One region of the Enterobacter roggenkampii genome, then DNA from elsewhere that is predicted to be linked to it. Evidence: predicted binding sites of a transcription regulator. Region 1 holds the regulator's gene; each other region holds the start of a gene.
The links. Region 1 encodes CRP, which controls carbon source genes, mostly activating them, when cyclic AMP is high. Its sites were predicted from a motif close to ATGTGANNNNNNTCACAT; they were not measured.
Positions count from the first base shown of each region.

Region 1 (5,352 bases):
CCACATGGATAAAGGCTTTTCCCGCGTCTATCAGCGCTACCTGCTCAACCTGCTGAAGGCCAACGCGGCGCGTAAGCTGAAGGCCTACCCGGACACCCTCCCGGTCAGCCTGCGCCAGCTGAAAAAAGTGCGCCGCATACGCGAATTCGACGATCTGATCACCGCGAAAATTCACGGCTTCGCCGATGCAATTGACTATTATCGTCAATGCAGCGCCATGCCGCTGCTCAGCAAGATCACGCAGCCAACGCTGATCATTCACGCCAAAGATGACCCTTTTATGGATCATCACTCGATTCCCGCTCAGGAATTCCTGCCCGACAACGTTCACTATCAGTTGACCGAGCACGGCGGCCACGTCGGGTTTATCGGCGGCACGCTGCGCCGCCCGAAAATGTGGCTTGAGACGCGTATTCCTGACTGGCTAACCCCTTATCTGGACGGTGCAACATGATTATTCCCTGGCAGGATCTGGCTCCCGAAACGCTCGATAATCTGATTGAAAGCTTTGTATTACGCGAAGGCACCGATTATGGTGAACAGGAACGCTCGCTTGAGCAAAAGGTCAACGATGTAAAGCGCCAGCTGAAAAGCGGCGACGTGGTGCTGGTGTGGTCAGAACTGCATGAGACGGTCAATATCATGCCCCGCAACGCGTTTCACGGCTGATCTTCCACCCTTTTCAGTCAGGGAGTTGCTATGTCTGCCAGACATCCGGTTATTGCCGTTACGGGGTCGAGTGGTGCGGGAACCACCACCACCAGCCTCGCATTTCGCAAGATTTTCGCCCAGCTGAATCTCCGTGCGGCGGAGGTCGAAGGCGACAGCTTTCACCGCTACACGCGCCCGGAGATGGACATGGCCATCCGTAAGGCGCGCGATCTGGGTAAACACATCAGCTACTTCGGTCCGGAAGCCAATGACTTCGGCCTGCTGGAACAAACCTTTATTGAGTACGGCCAGAGCGGTAAAGGGCAGTCCCGCAAGTATCTGCATACCTATGATGAAGCCGTTCCCTGGAATCAGGTGCCTGGCACCTTTACCCCCTGGCAGCCCCTGCCGGAACCTACCGACGTGCTGTTCTACGAAGGATTACACGGCGGCGTGGTCACGCCGCAGCACGACGTGGCGCGCCACGTGGATCTGCTGGTTGGCGTGGTGCCTATCGTTAACCTGGAGTGGATCCAGAAGCTGACGCGTGACATGAGCGAGCGCGGCCACTCGCGCGAAGCAGTGATGGATTCGGTGGTGCGCTCCATGGAAGACTACATCAACTTCCTGACGCCGCAGTTTTCCCGCACCCATATCAACTTCCAGCGCGTGCCGACGGTGGACACCTCCAACCCGTTCGCGGCCAAAAGTATCCCATCCCTGGATGAGAGCTTTGTGGTGATCCATTTCCGCAATCTCGAAGGCATTGACTACCCCTGGCTGCTGGCGATGCTGCAGGGCTCGTTTATTTCTCACATGAATACATTAGTCGTACCGGGCGGAAAAATGGGGCTGGCGATGGAGCTCATCATGACGCCGCTGGTGGAGCGACTGATGGAAGGGAAACAGATCGCGTGAGTTTTTTGCCCGGGGCGCTGCGCTTACCGGGCCAACGGTCGTGCTTTTGTAGGGCGGGTCAGCGAAGCGCCACCCGCCAAAACATTAAGCCTCGATCACTTCATACGAATGGGTGATGTTTACCGCTTTCTCCAGCATTAACGCCACAGAGCAGTACTTCTCCGCAGACAGGTCCACCGCACGTGAAACCGCCGCGTCTTTCAGTTCTTTACCGGTGACCACAAAGTGCAGATTGATGTGGGTGAACAGGCGTGGCGCCTCTTCGCGGCGTTCTGACGTGAGTTTGACCTCACAATCCGTCACGTCATGACGGCCTTTTTGCAGAATCGACACCACGTCAATGGCACTGCATCCCCCTGCCGCCATCAGCACCATTTCCATTGGGCTGGGCGCTTTATCGCCGGAGTTACCATCCATCAAAATCTGATGTCCTGACGCGGACTCGCCCAGGAACGTTAAACCTTCAACCCACTTCACGCGCGCTTGCATATTCTTAAACTCCAACGTTGCATTTTTGGTGACAGATTACGCGTGCGTTACATTTCTCGCAATGGAAGGCGACCTGCATCATGCTGAAGCGAGACACCAGGAGACACGCGGCGAAAGCTATGCTAAAACACTCAGGATGCTACAGTAATACATTGACGTTACACATGTATGCAGAGGACATCAAACTTTACTGGCTGCGAAACGTTACGGTAGCCGACTTCCCAGGGTATGGGTAAGAATTCGATTGCAACCCCAGAGTCCGGATGCATCTGATGACTCTGGTGACAGCTTATAACAGAGGATAACAGCGCATGGTGCTTGGCAAACCGCAAACAGACCCGACTCTCGAATGGTTCTTGTCTCATTGCCACATTCATAAGTACCCATCAAAGAGCACGCTGATTCACCAGGGTGAAAAAGCGGAAACGTTGTATTACATCGTTAAAGGCTCGGTGGCAGTGCTGATCAAAGATGAAGAAGGGAAAGAGATGATCCTTTCTTATCTGAACCAGGGCGATTTCATCGGTGAACTGGGCCTGTTTGAAGAGGGCCAGGAACGTAGCGCCTGGGTTCGTGCAAAGACAGCATGTGAAGTGGCTGAAATTTCTTACAAGAAGTTCCGTCAGCTGATTCAGGTTAACCCTGACATTCTGATGCGTCTCTCTTCCCAGATGGCGCGCCGTCTGCAGGTCACCTCAGAGAAAGTGGGCAACCTCGCCTTCCTGGACGTGACGGGCCGCATCGCACAAACTCTGCTGAACCTGGCGAAACAGCCGGACGCCATGACCCATCCGGACGGCATGCAAATTAAAATTACCCGTCAGGAAATTGGTCAGATCGTCGGTTGCTCCCGTGAAACAGTGGGCCGTATCCTGAAAATGCTGGAAGATCAAAACCTGATCTCCGCCCACGGTAAAACCATCGTGGTTTACGGAACGCGTTAATTCCGCTTAAACGGCGTGCCATCGCAAGGTGTCACGCCGTTTTTGTCTCTACTCCTCATGTGGCGCAGGCTGATCTATCACCCGGAAGTTAACTACGCACTGCGACAAACGCTGGTGTTGTGTCTACCCGTGGCCATCGGCCTGATCCTCGGACACCTTCAGCAAGGCCTGCTCTTTTCCCTCGTGCCCGCCTGCTGCAACATTGCTGGCCTGGACACACCGCATAAGCGCTTTTTCAAACGTCTGATCGTGGGCGGCTGCCTGTTTGCTGGCTGTAGCCTTGCCGTACAGCTTTTACTGGCCCGGGATATCCCGCTGCCGCTGATCCTGACGGTGCTGGCGATGACGCTCGGCGTCACGGCGGAAATCAGCTCGCTGCACGCCCGCCTGCTACCCGCCTCGCTGATTGCGGCCATCTTCACGCTGAGCCTCGCCGGGAATATGCCGGTGTGGGAGCCGCTGCTGATCTACGCGCTGGGGACACTGTGGTACGGGCTGTTTAACTGGTTCTGGTTCTGGCTGTGGCGGGAACAGCCGCTGCGCGAATCCCTGAGCCTGCTCTATGTGCAGTTGGCGGAATACTGCGAAGCCAAATACACCCTGCTCACCCAGCATACCGATCCGGAAAAAGCCTTACCGCCGCTGCTGACGCGCCAGCAGAAGGTGGTGGATCTGATAAGCCAGTGCTATCAGCAGCTGCATATGCTCGCCGCCAACAAGAACCACGAATACAAACGGCTGCTGCGCACCTTCCAGGTAGGCCTGGATCTGCAGGAGCATATCTCCGTTAGCCTGCACCACCCGCAGGAGGTGCAAAAGCTGGTTGAGCGCAGCCACGCCGAAGCGGTGATCCGCTGGAACGCGCAGACCGTCTCGGCACGCCTGCGCGTGCTGGCTGACGATATTCTCTACCACCGCTATCCCACGCGCTTTAATATGGAAAAACAGCTCGGCGCGCTGGAGAAAATCGCCCGTCAGCATCCGGATAACCCGGTCGGCCAGTTTGCCGCCTGGCACTTCAGCCGCATCGCCCGCGTGCTGCGCACCCAGCGCCCGCTTTATTCCCGCGACCTGATGGCGGATAAACAAAAACGGCTTCCCCTGTTGCCCGCGCTCAAAAGCTATCTGTCTCTCAAATCGTCCGCCCTGCGCAATGCCGCACGAATTAGCGTGATGCTCAGTATCGCCAGCCTGATGGGCATGGCGCTGCATCTGCCGAAGCCCTACTGGATCTTAATGACCGTGCTGTTCGTCACCCAGAACGGCTACGGCGCCACGCGGGTGCGTATTCTGCACCGGGCGGGCGGCACCATGGCCGGGCTGATCATTGCAGGCGTAACGCTGCACTTCCACGTGCCGGAAGGCTATACCCTGGCAGGCATGCTGGCGATCACGCTGGTGAGCTACCTGATTATCCGCAAAAATTACGGCTGGGCGATGGTGGGCTTTACGGTGACGGCGGTATACACCCTGCAGCTGCTTACGCTGAACGGCGAACAGTTTATTGTCGCCAGGCTGATTGATACCCTGATCGGCTGCCTGATTGCCTTCGGCGGCATGGTCTGGCTGTGGCCGCAGTGGCAGAGCGGGCTGCTCAGGCAGAACGCCCACGACGCGCTGGAGGCCGACCAGCAGGCCATTCGCCTCATCCTGAGCGACGACCCGCAGCCCTCCCCGCTGGCGTATCAGCGCATGAAGGTCAACCAGGCGCACAACGCTCTGTTCAACTCGCTCAACCAGGCGATGCAGGAGCCGGGCTTTAACTCACATTATCTGGCCGATATGAAGCTGTGGGTAACGCACAGTCAGTTTATCGTTGAGCACATTAACGCCATGACGACGCTGGCGCGCGAGCATACGATGCTGACGCCGGATCTGGCGCAGCGCTATTTGCAGTCGTGTGAAATTGCGCTGCAGCGCTGCCAGCAGCGTCTGGAGTATGACTCGCCGGGCGAGTCGGGGGATTTAAATATTCTGGAAGCGCCGGAGACGTTAACCCACGGGCCAATGAGCACCCTGGAGCAACACTTGCAGCGCGTGCTGGGGCATCTGAACACCATGCACACCATTTCGTCGGTGGCATGGCGTCAGCGTCCGCATCATGGGGTTTGGTTAACGCGCCGGTTGAAACGAACCGAATATTAGCCTTTAACGATCTTTGCAACCGCCGCGGCAAAGCGGGTTAAGCCGTCTTCGATGTCTTTGTCTTCCACCACCAGCGACGGCGCAAAGCGCATCACGTCCGGCCCGGCGTTGAGCACCATCACCCCTTCGCGAGCGGCGGCGTGCAGGAAGTCGCGCGCGCGGCCCTTGTACTGCGGCTTCAGCTCGGCGCCAATCAGCAGCCCCA
Region 1 covers NZ_CP017184.1:4,320,638-4,325,989, forward strand. The annotation lists gene BFV67_RS20330 (hydrolase) at 1-454, shown strand, start outside; gene BFV67_RS20335 (YheU family protein) at 451-669, shown strand; gene BFV67_RS20340 (phosphoribulokinase) at 700-1,569, shown strand; gene BFV67_RS20345 (OsmC family protein) at 1,654-2,058, opposite strand; gene crp (cAMP-activated global transcriptional regulator CRP) at 2,370-3,002, shown strand; gene BFV67_RS20355 (YccS/YhfK family putative transporter) at 3,060-5,147, shown strand; gene argD (bifunctional acetylornithine/succinyldiaminopimelate transaminase) at 5,144-5,352, opposite strand, start outside.

Region 2 (5,352 bases), 2.0 Mb from region 1:
AGGTACGGTTCTGAAACGCTCGACCAGCATATCCGGCAGGATGCACAGTCCCGGCCTCACCTCATCGTCAGAATAGTAATAGACGCTGATCTGCCCGTTGGTCTCCATGATCGCCAGACGCACCTGCCCGAGCTGTTCCACGCTGTTGAGGCGTAGCTCCATAAAAAACTCAAACTCGGTCATATTGGCACTTTGCACATTTTCCCAGGCCAGCTGACCGTCCTCGACGATAACGACCGGCTTCCCTTCAAGCAGATCTTCCAGCTTTTCACTTTTCGACATCAGCCACATGACAAGGCGGTAAAGCAGCGCCAGGGAGACAAAAACGATAAATACCGGCACCATCGGCACATCATCATAGAAGGCGACATCCCCCGCCGCGGAACCCAGCGTCAGGATGATCAACACTTCAAAAAGCGACATCTGCCGCACGCCGCGACGACCGGTGATTTTAAGAAACAGGAAGACCAGAACGAAGGTATACAGACTACGCAGCGCCACTTCGCCTAAAAATTCAGGAGGGACTTTATCAAACGCCATCCGCTGGAGATCGAATGCTTTCATTTTTCTATGCCTTAACAGTGAGTTACTGACAATAAGCATAGCCCAGTCTTTTATTTTCGCCGGAGATAGCACCCGTCACGCAAAACCCGTATCATTGCGCGCTTTACGTACGATAAAAGTGAACGCCATGACTCAAACGTTTATCCCCGGCAAAGACGCCGCTCTGGAAGATTCCATCGCTCGCTTCCAGCAGAAACTGACCGACCTGGGTTTTAACATCGAAGAAGCCTCCTGGCTCAATCCGGTGCCGCATGTCTGGTCTGTGCATATTCGCGATAAAGACTGTGCCCTGTGCTTTACCAACGGTAAAGGCGCGACAAAAAAAGCGGCACTGGCCTCCGCGCTGGGTGAGTATTTTGAGCGTCTGTCCACCAACTATTTCTTTGCTGACTTCTGGCTGGGCGAAACCATCGCCAACGGCCCGTTCGTTCACTATCCGAACGAAAAATGGTTCCCGCTGACCGAAGACGATGAACTGCCGGAAGGAATTCTCGACGCGCGCCTGCGTGCCTTCTACGATCCGGAAAACGAACTGACCGCCAGCATGCTGATCGATCTGCAGTCCGGTAACGACGATCGCGGTATTTGCGCCCTGCCGTTTACCCGTCAGTCTGACGAGCAGACCGTCTATATCCCGATGAACATCGTCGGCAACCTGTATGTGTCTAACGGCATGTCCGCCGGTAACACCCGCAATGAAGCGCGCGTGCAGGGGCTGTCTGAAGTCTTCGAGCGTCATATCAAAAACCGCATTATTGCCGAAGCCATCAGCCTGCCTGAAATTCCGGCAGAGGTGCTGGCGCGCTACCCGGGCGTGGTGGAATCCATCGCCAAGCTGGAAGCAGAAGGTTTCCCGATCTTTGCGTATGACGGCTCGCTGGGCGGCAAGTATCCAGTGATCTGCGTCGTGCTGTTTAACCCGACCAACGGCACCTGCTTCGCCTCCTTCGGCGCGCACCCGGACTTCGGCGTGGCGCTGGAGCGTACCGTTACCGAACTGCTTCAGGGCCGTAGCCTGAAAGATCTCGACGTGTTTACGCCGCCAACGTTTGACGATGAAGAAGTGGCCGAGCATACCAACCTCGAAACCCACTTCATCGATTCCAGCGGCTTAATTTCCTGGGATATGTTCAAGCAGGACGCGGACTATCCGTTCGTGGACTGGAGCTTTGCCGGTACCACGGAAGAAGAGTTCGCGACGCTGATGGCGATCTTTAACGCGGAAGACCAGGAAGTGTACATTGCCGACTACGAGCATCTTGGCGTTTACGCGTGCCGCATCATCGTGCCTGGCATGTCTGATATCTATCCGGCGGAGGACCTGTGGCTGGCAAACAACAGCATGGGCGCGCATCTGCGAGAAACGCTGCTGGCTCTGCCGGGCAGCGAATGGGAGAAAGAAGATTATCTGAACCTGATCGCCCAGCTGGACGAAGAAGGCCATGATGATTTCACCCGCATACGCGAACTCCTGGGCTTGGCGACCGGTAAAGACAACGGCTGGTACACCCTGCGCATCGGTGAGTTGAAAGCGATGCTGGCCCTGGCGGGCGGCGATCTGGATCAGGCCCTGGCCTGGACCGAGTGGACCATGGAGTTCAACCAGTCGGTCTTCTCTGCCGAGCGCACCAACTATTACCGCTGCCTGCAAACCCTGCTGCTGCTTGCACAGGAAGAGGATCGCGAACCGCTGCAATATCTGAATGCTTTCGTGCGTATGTACGGCGCTGAGGCCGTTGAAGCAGCCAGCGCAGCCCTGAGCGGCGAAGCGCCGTTCTATGGCCTGCAGGCTGTTGATAGCGATCTGAAAGCCTTCCCGGCGCATCAGTCGCTGCTGAAGGCCTACGAAAAGCTGCAGAAAGCAAAAGCCGCTTACTGGTCAAAATAAGCGCACATAACATTACCAGCAGTAGGCCTATTCAATCGTCTGGGCTATATTACGGGGCAATTTCATTGCCCCTTTTTTTATTTCCTTCGGCAATGATTGTTGATTGTAATAATAAAGTTAAACACGGGTAAATATAATAATATTGATCTGGGCTTTACTGTTACTTTTTATGGTTAATACTCCATATTAATTAACTGATAAAGAGGTGGCCGAACGAAAAAATTCAACTCTTTTCATAACTTTTAAAATTTATTTTTATACGGATAATCAAATACTTACTCCGCATTCGCTGTAAATCCATACACATTGCGGGCCTATAAGCCAGGCGAGATATGATCTATATCAATTTCTCTTCTATAATGCTTTGTTAGTATCTCGTCGCCGACTTAATAAAGAGAGAGTTAGTGTGAAAGCTGACAACCCTTTTGATCTTTTACTCCCTGCTGCGATGGCCAAAGTTGCCGAAGAAGCAGGTGTCTATAAAGCAACGAAACACCCGATGAAGACGTTCTATCTGGCGATCACGGCTGGTGTGTTCATCTCTATCGCTTTCGTCTTCTACATCACCGCCACTACCGGTACTGCCGGAATGCCTTTCGGCATGGCCAAACTGATTGGCGGCATTTGTTTCTCACTGGGTCTGATTCTTTGCGTTATTTGCGGCGCCGACCTCTTCACCTCAACGGTGCTGATTGTCGTGGCAAAGGCGAGCGGAAGAATTACCTGGGGTCAGCTGGCACGTAACTGGCTTAATGTTTACGTGGGTAACCTGGTTGGCTGTCTGCTCTTTGTTTTGTTGATGTGGCTTTCTGGCGAGTACATGACCGCCAACGGTGGTTGGGGCCTTAACGTCCTGCAAACTGCCGACCACAAAATGCACCACACATTTATCGAAGCCGTTGCTCTCGGCATCCTCGCGAACCTGATGGTCTGCCTGGCTGTATGGATGAGCTACTCGGGTCGTAGCCTGATGGACAAAGCCTTAATTATGGTTCTGCCGGTTGCGATGTTCGTTGCCAGCGGCTTTGAGCACAGTATCGCGAATATGTTCATGATCCCAATGGGCATTGTTATCCGCGACTTTGCGAGCCCGGAGTTCTGGACCGCAGTTGGTTCATCCCCGGAAAGTTTCTCTCACCTGACTATTATGAATTTCATTACTGATAACCTGATCCCTGTCACTATCGGGAACATTATCGGTGGGGGTCTGTTAGTTGGGTTGACATACTGGGTCATTTACCTGCGTGGCGACGATCATCATTGATGGTTTTCTCAGGCAGTAAATAAAAAATCCACTTAAGAAGGTAGGTGTTACATGTCCGAGCTTAATGAAAAGTTAGCCACAGCCTGGGAAGGTTTTGCGAAAGGTGACTGGCAGAATGAAGTAAACGTACGTGACTTCATTCAGAAAAACTATACCCCGTATGAAGGTGACGAATCCTTCCTGGCTGGCGCAACTGACGCGACCACCAAGCTGTGGGACAGCGTAATGGAAGGCGTTAAACTGGAAAACCGCACTCACGCGCCAGTTGATTTTGACACCTCCGTTGCTTCCACCATCACTTCTCACGATGCTGGCTATATCAACAAAGCCCTTGAGAAAATCGTTGGTCTGCAGACTGAAGCACCACTGAAACGCGCAATCATCCCGTTCGGTGGTATTAAAATGGTTGAAGGTTCCTGCAAAGCGTATAACCGCGAGCTGGACCCAATGCTGAAAAAAATCTTCACCGAATACCGCAAAACCCACAACCAGGGCGTATTCGATGTTTACACCAAAGACATTCTGAACTGCCGTAAATCTGGCGTTCTGACTGGTCTGCCAGATGCATATGGCCGTGGCCGTATCATCGGTGACTACCGTCGCGTTGCGCTGTACGGTATCGACTTCCTGATGAAAGACAAGTACGCGCAGTTTGTTTCCCTGCAGTCCGATCTGGAAAACGGCGTAAACCTGGAAGCGACTATCCGTCTGCGTGAAGAAATCGCTGAACAGCACCGCGCGCTGGGTCAGATCAAAGAGATGGCGGCTAAATACGGCTGCGATATCTCTGGTCCTGCTACCAACGCTCAGGAAGCTATCCAGTGGACCTACTTCGGCTACCTGGCCGCAGTTAAATCTCAGAACGGCGCAGCAATGTCCTTCGGTCGTGTATCCACCTTCCTGGATGCCTATATCGAACGTGACCTGAAAGCAGGCAAAATCACCGAGCAAGACGCTCAGGAAATGATTGACCACCTGGTCATGAAACTGCGTATGGTTCGCTTCCTGCGTACCCCTGAATACGATGAGCTGTTCTCCGGTGACCCAATCTGGGCAACTGAATCCATCGGCGGTATGGGCGTTGACGGCCGTACTCTGGTGACCAAAAACAGCTTCCGCTTCCTGAACACCCTGTACACCATGGGTCCTTCTCCGGAGCCGAACATCACCGTTCTGTGGTCTGAAAAACTGCCTCTGAACTTCAAGAAATTCGCCGCTAAAGTGTCCATCGACACCTCTTCTCTGCAGTACGAGAACGATGACCTGATGCGTCCGGACTTCAACAACGACGATTACGCTATCGCTTGCTGCGTAAGCCCAATGGTTGTTGGTAAGCAAATGCAGTTCTTCGGTGCGCGTGCAAACCTGGCGAAAACCATGCTGTACGCAATCAACGGCGGCGTTGATGAAAAACTGAAAATGCAGGTTGGTCCTAAGTCTGAGCCGATCAAAGGCGATGTGCTGAACTATGACGAAGTCATGGAACGCATGGACCACTTCATGGACTGGCTGGCGAAACAGTACGTCACTGCGCTGAACGTTATCCACTACATGCACGACAAGTACAGCTACGAAGCCTCTCTGATGGCGCTGCACGACCGTGACGTTATCCGCACCATGGCGTGTGGTATCGCAG
Region 2 covers NZ_CP017184.1:1,554,224-1,559,575, reverse strand. The annotation lists gene BFV67_RS07180 (DUF421 domain-containing protein) at 1-564, opposite strand, end outside; gene ycaO (30S ribosomal protein S12 methylthiotransferase accessory factor YcaO) at 692-2,452, shown strand; gene focA (formate transporter FocA) at 2,859-3,716, shown strand; gene pflB (formate C-acetyltransferase) at 3,768-5,352, shown strand, end outside.
Region 2: a site for CRP is predicted at 2,783-2,800, ahead of focA (formate transporter FocA). Genes of this name have one in related genera too.

Region 3 (5,352 bases), 2.2 Mb from region 1:
CGTTTTCGCAGCACCAAAGAGCAGACGCAGATCCTGGAGCAGGCAAGCGAAGGCAAAATTGACATTCTGATCGGTACCCACAAGCTGCTGCAAAGCGACGTGAAGTGGAAAGATCTGGGGCTGCTGATCGTCGACGAAGAGCACCGCTTCGGGGTGCGTCATAAGGAACGCATCAAAGCGATGCGCGCCGACGTCGATATCCTGACCCTGACCGCGACGCCGATCCCGCGAACCCTGAACATGGCAATGAGCGGCATGCGCGATCTGTCGATTATTGCCACGCCGCCGGCGCGCCGTCTGGCGGTAAAAACCTTCGTCCGCGAATACGATAATCTGGTGGTGCGTGAGGCCATTCTGCGTGAAGTGCTGCGCGGGGGTCAGGTCTATTACCTGTACAACGACGTGGAAAACATCCAGAAAGCGGCCGACAGGCTGGCGGAGCTGGTGCCGGAAGCGCGCATTGCTATCGGTCACGGGCAGATGCGCGAGCGCGAGCTGGAACGGGTGATGAACGACTTCCACCATCAGCGCTTTAACGTGCTGGTGTGTACCACCATCATCGAAACCGGGATCGACATTCCGACGGCGAACACCATCATCATTGAACGTGCGGATCACTTTGGCCTGGCGCAGCTTCACCAGCTGCGCGGCCGCGTCGGGCGTTCGCACCATCAGGCCTACGCCTGGCTGCTGACGCCGCATCCGAAAGCGATGACCACCGATGCGCAGAAGCGTCTGGAAGCCATCGCCTCGCTGGAAGACCTCGGCGCAGGCTTCGCGCTGGCCACGCACGATCTCGAGATCCGCGGTGCCGGTGAACTGCTGGGTGAGGACCAGAGCGGCTCGATGGAAACCATTGGCTTCTCGCTCTATATGGAGCTGCTTGAGAACGCGGTTGATGCCCTGAAGGCCGGGCGCGAGCCGTCGCTGGAAGATCTCACCAGCCAGCAGACCGAGGTCGAGCTGCGTATGCCTTCCCTGCTGCCGGATGATTTCATTCCGGATGTAAATACCCGACTGTCGTTCTACAAGCGCATCGCCAGCGCGAAGACGGAAAGCGAGCTGGAAGAGATTAAGGTTGAGCTGATCGACCGCTTTGGCCTGCTGCCCGATGCGGCGCGAAATCTGCTGGATATCGCGCGCCTGCGCCAGCAGGCGCAGAAGCTGGGCATTCGCAAGCTTGAAGGCAACGAAAAAGGCGGCGTGATTGAGTTCGCCGAGAAGAACCACGTCAACCCGATGTGGCTCATCGGTCTGCTGCAAAAACAGCCGCAGCATTTCCGTCTGGATGGCCCAACGCGTCTGAAATTTACCCAGGAGCTGACGGAGCGCAAAACCCGCATGGACTGGGTGCGTAACTTTATGCGCCAGCTGGAAGAGAACGCGATCGCCTGACCTCCCTTCCCCCGTTAGCCCAGCGCTAACGGGGGACAATTTACAAACTCTTTGCACTTCACCCGATCTTCCCGACACACCCATTCGCCATAATTATCGTTAACGCCTTATAAAACAATAACCTTATCATTTGCATGGATTATGGTGATGATGACCTCTTCGCGTATTTCTCGCTGGTTAACCCTGTTTGCGCTGGCAGCCACCGTTGCGGTTGCGCTTCCCGCTCGCGCAAATACCTGGCCCCTTCCTCCGCCCGGCAGCAAGGTGGTGGGGGAAAACCGCTTTCATGTGGTTGAAAATAATGGCGGTTCGCTGGAAGCCATTGCCAAAAAATATAACGTTGGTTTTCTGGCCCTGCTGCAGGCGAACCCTGGCGTCGACCCCTACGTCCCGCGCGCGGGCAGCGTATTGACTATCCCGTTACAGACTATCCTGCCGGACGCTCCGCGTGAGGGGATCGTCATAAATCTGGCGGAGCTGCGTCTGTACTATTACCCGCCGGGTAAAAATGAGGTGACCGTCTACCCGATTGGTATTGGTCAGCTGGGCGGCGACACCCTGACGCCGACGATGGTCACGACCGTCTCGGATAAACGCGCGAATCCAACCTGGACACCAACGGCCAATATTCGTGCACGGTATAAAGCTCAGGGCATCGATCTTCCAGCCGTGGTGCCAGCAGGCCCGGATAACCCGATGGGTCACCACGCGATCCGTCTGGCGGCCTACGGCGGCGTTTACCTGCTGCACGGCACGAATGCGGACTTTGGCATCGGCATGCGCGTCAGCTCCGGCTGCATTCGTCTGCGCGATGACGATATCAAAACGCTGTTTAACGTCGTTACGCCGGGTACCAAAGTCAATATCATCAATACGCCGATCAAGGTTTCTGAGGAGCCGGACGGCGTGCGGCTGGTTGAAATTCATCAGCCGCTATCGAAAAACATTGGCGATGACCCGCAGACGCTGCCCATTAACCTGAATGCCGCGATGGTAAGCTTTAAAACGAATGCGAATACCAACAGCGAGGTGATGGAGCGCGCAATTGAGGCCCGCTCAGGCATGCCGACCGACGTCACCCGGCATCACGATGTCATCCAGCAATCGATGTAAATCATAAATAAAAAAACGCCCTGCTAAGCAGGGCGTTTTTTATTGCAGTGGCATAAATGAGGGTTTATGCCCGGCTTATTTGTAGATGACGGCGGTGCCGTGCAGGGTGTTAGGACCGGTCACAGAGGTGATGCGGTAAGATTTTGCACCCATCTCTTGCGCTTTTTGCGCCAGCTGATCTTCCAGTGAACCCAGGTTAGTCCCGGCAGAGGCAGAGATCGTGCCGACTTTATGCTGATCGACCGGGGTGGACTGTACCTGTACAGCCGCAAAGCTTGCGAAAGAGAGTGAACTCAGGACAGCAGCAGCGATGAGGGTTTTTACGTTTTTCATGATGTTTACCTTTAGCAGATGAATTTGGAGGTCGTTAGCTATTTAGTTAACGATCGATAGGTAAATCATAAATGTGATCCATCTCACACGTCAACATAATTTTATAATAGTCGTTAACTTAATTTTAAAGTCGTTATTTTTCATACTCATATGATTAATTTATTTTTAAGCATTCAGCGCTGGTGGTGACTTGCGTTTATTTTTATAATGGTCATTCAACAAACCAACAGAGGACCAACGGCACATGACAACCGACGTCACGAGTTGTGCAAAGAAAAGCCGTGGCCGACCAAAAGTGTTTGACAGGGATGCAGCGCTTGATAAGGCCATGACTCTCTTCTGGCAACATGGGTATGAAGCAACCTCGCTTTCCGATCTGGTAGAAGCCACCGGCGCCAAAGCGCCGACGCTCTATGCCGAATTTACCAATAAAGAGGGGCTGTTCAGGGCAGTGCTGGACAGATACATTTCGCGCTTTGCGGCGAAACACGAAGCCCAGCTGTTTTGTGAAGAGAAAAGCGTCGAACAGGCGCTTCGGGATTACTTTACCGCCGTCGCGACCTGCTTCACCAGTAAGGACACGCCTGCGGGCTGCTTTATGATTAACACCTCTGCCACCCTGGCGGCGTCCTCGAAAGAGATTGCCAATACGGTGAAATCGCGTCATGCCATGCAGGAGGAGACGCTGAGCGCCTTTCTGGCTCAGCGGCAGCAGCGCGGTGAAATCCCTGCACAGTGCAACCCTCAGCTGCTGGCGCAATACCTGAGCTGTATTTTGCAGGGGATGTCGATCAGCGCCCGTGAAGGGGCAACGCTGGAAAAACTACAGAATATCAGCGACACCACGCTGCGGCTGTGGCCTGAGCTCCTCAAAATCTGAAGCAAAAAAAAAGCTCCTCAGCCTGAGCGCATGAGGAGCTAAATTCAGAGAACATCTTTTTTACACTTTGTTATTCAGAACCAGCTGGCCATTTCCATCGAGTGGAATTTGCGTGCCCGGATCTTTATCCATGCGGATTTTGCCCTGCTGATCGCCAATTTTGTACGTCACGTCATAACCCAGCATTTTTTCCGACTTGTCATAGACGGTTTTGCAGCGTTGCTGAGTCGTGGTGTAGGTATCGTTATCCTGCATCGCGCCCTGCACCTGGTTACCGGCATAGCCGCCACCCAGCGCGCCGACCACGGTCGCTACATCTTTACCCCGGCCGCCGCCAAACTGGTGACCAATCACGCCACCCGCTACCGCACCCAGAACAGAACCGGCGATACGGTTTTCATCCTGCACCGGACGGCGATGCGTCACGGAGACATTGCGGCACTCCTGACGAGGCGTTTTTACCGTTTCTTTAATCGGTGTAGCAGAAACCACCTGCGCATACTGCGGGCCGCGGTCTAATACGTTGAGACTGGCAACGGCAGCCACACCTAACGCAGCCGCGACGCCAATCCCTATACCCGCCAACATTGATTTATTCACGGGACTTCCTCCTTTGTTGCTATTGGTAACAATTTTGCAATGGAGGCACGGCTTCGCCAATCAGATAAAGGATCAAAAAAGGGGCATAGCGAGGAGATATATTCTATTTAGGAGAACTCTTAAGCAGTCAAACTGTGATCTACAGCATGAAATGCTAAAAACTCCCTCCGGAGAGCCCGGAGGGAGTGAAAGATTAGTGCAGCTTCAGACGCGGACGGATCACGCGGTTGATTCTGCCCACCAGCATCATCAGCCCGGTTTTGAAGTAGCCGTGCAGCGCAATCTGGTGCATACGGTACAGGGAGATGTACACGAAGCGGGCAATGCGCCCTTCTACCATCATCGAGCCGCGCATCAGGTTGCCCATCAGGCTGCCGACGGTTGAGAAGTTTGACAGAGACACCAGAGAACCGTGGTCTTTGTAAACATAGGCCTTCATTGGCTTGCCTTTGTACTGCGCCAGAATGTTGTGCAGGACCAGGCTTGCCATCTGGTGTGCAGCCTGGGCGCGCGGCGGCACGAATCCACCTTCAGGACGGGCGCAGGAGGCACAGTCACCGATAGCAAAGATTTCAGGGTCACGCGTGGTTTGCAGCGTTGGCTCCGTGACCAGCTGATTAATGCGGTTGGTTTCCAGGCCGCCGATATCTTTCATAAAGTCAGGCGCTTTGATACCTGCCGCCCAGACCATCAGATCCGCTTTGATATACTCGCCGTCTTTGGTGTGCAGGCCGCCTTCGTCGGCGCTGGTCACCATGGTCTGCGTCAGCACCCGCACGCCCAGCTTGGTGAGTTCATTGTGCGCCGCACCGGAAATACGCGGAGGCAGCGCAGGCAGAATGCGTTCACCGGCTTCGACCAGCGTGACGTTCAGCGCTTCGTTCGTTAACCCTTTGTAACCGTAGCTGTGCAGCTGCTTCACCGCATTGTGCAGCTCAGCGGACAGCTCAACGCCCGTCGCACCGCCGCCGACAATGGCGATATTGACCTTACCGTTCGCACCCATATTGCTGGTGTACTTCAGGAACAGG
Region 3 covers NZ_CP017184.1:1,759,490-1,764,841, reverse strand. The annotation lists gene mfd (transcription-repair coupling factor) at 1-1,395, shown strand, start outside; gene ldtC (L,D-transpeptidase LdtC) at 1,543-2,508, shown strand; gene bhsA (multiple stress resistance protein BhsA) at 2,584-2,841, opposite strand; gene comR (TetR family copper-responsive transcriptional repressor ComR) at 3,086-3,721, shown strand; gene BFV67_RS08210 (glycine zipper 2TM domain-containing protein) at 3,782-4,321, opposite strand; gene BFV67_RS08205 (NAD(P)/FAD-dependent oxidoreductase) at 4,515-5,352, opposite strand, start outside.
Region 3: a site for CRP is predicted at 2,913-2,930, ahead of bhsA (multiple stress resistance protein BhsA). Genes of this name have one in related genera too.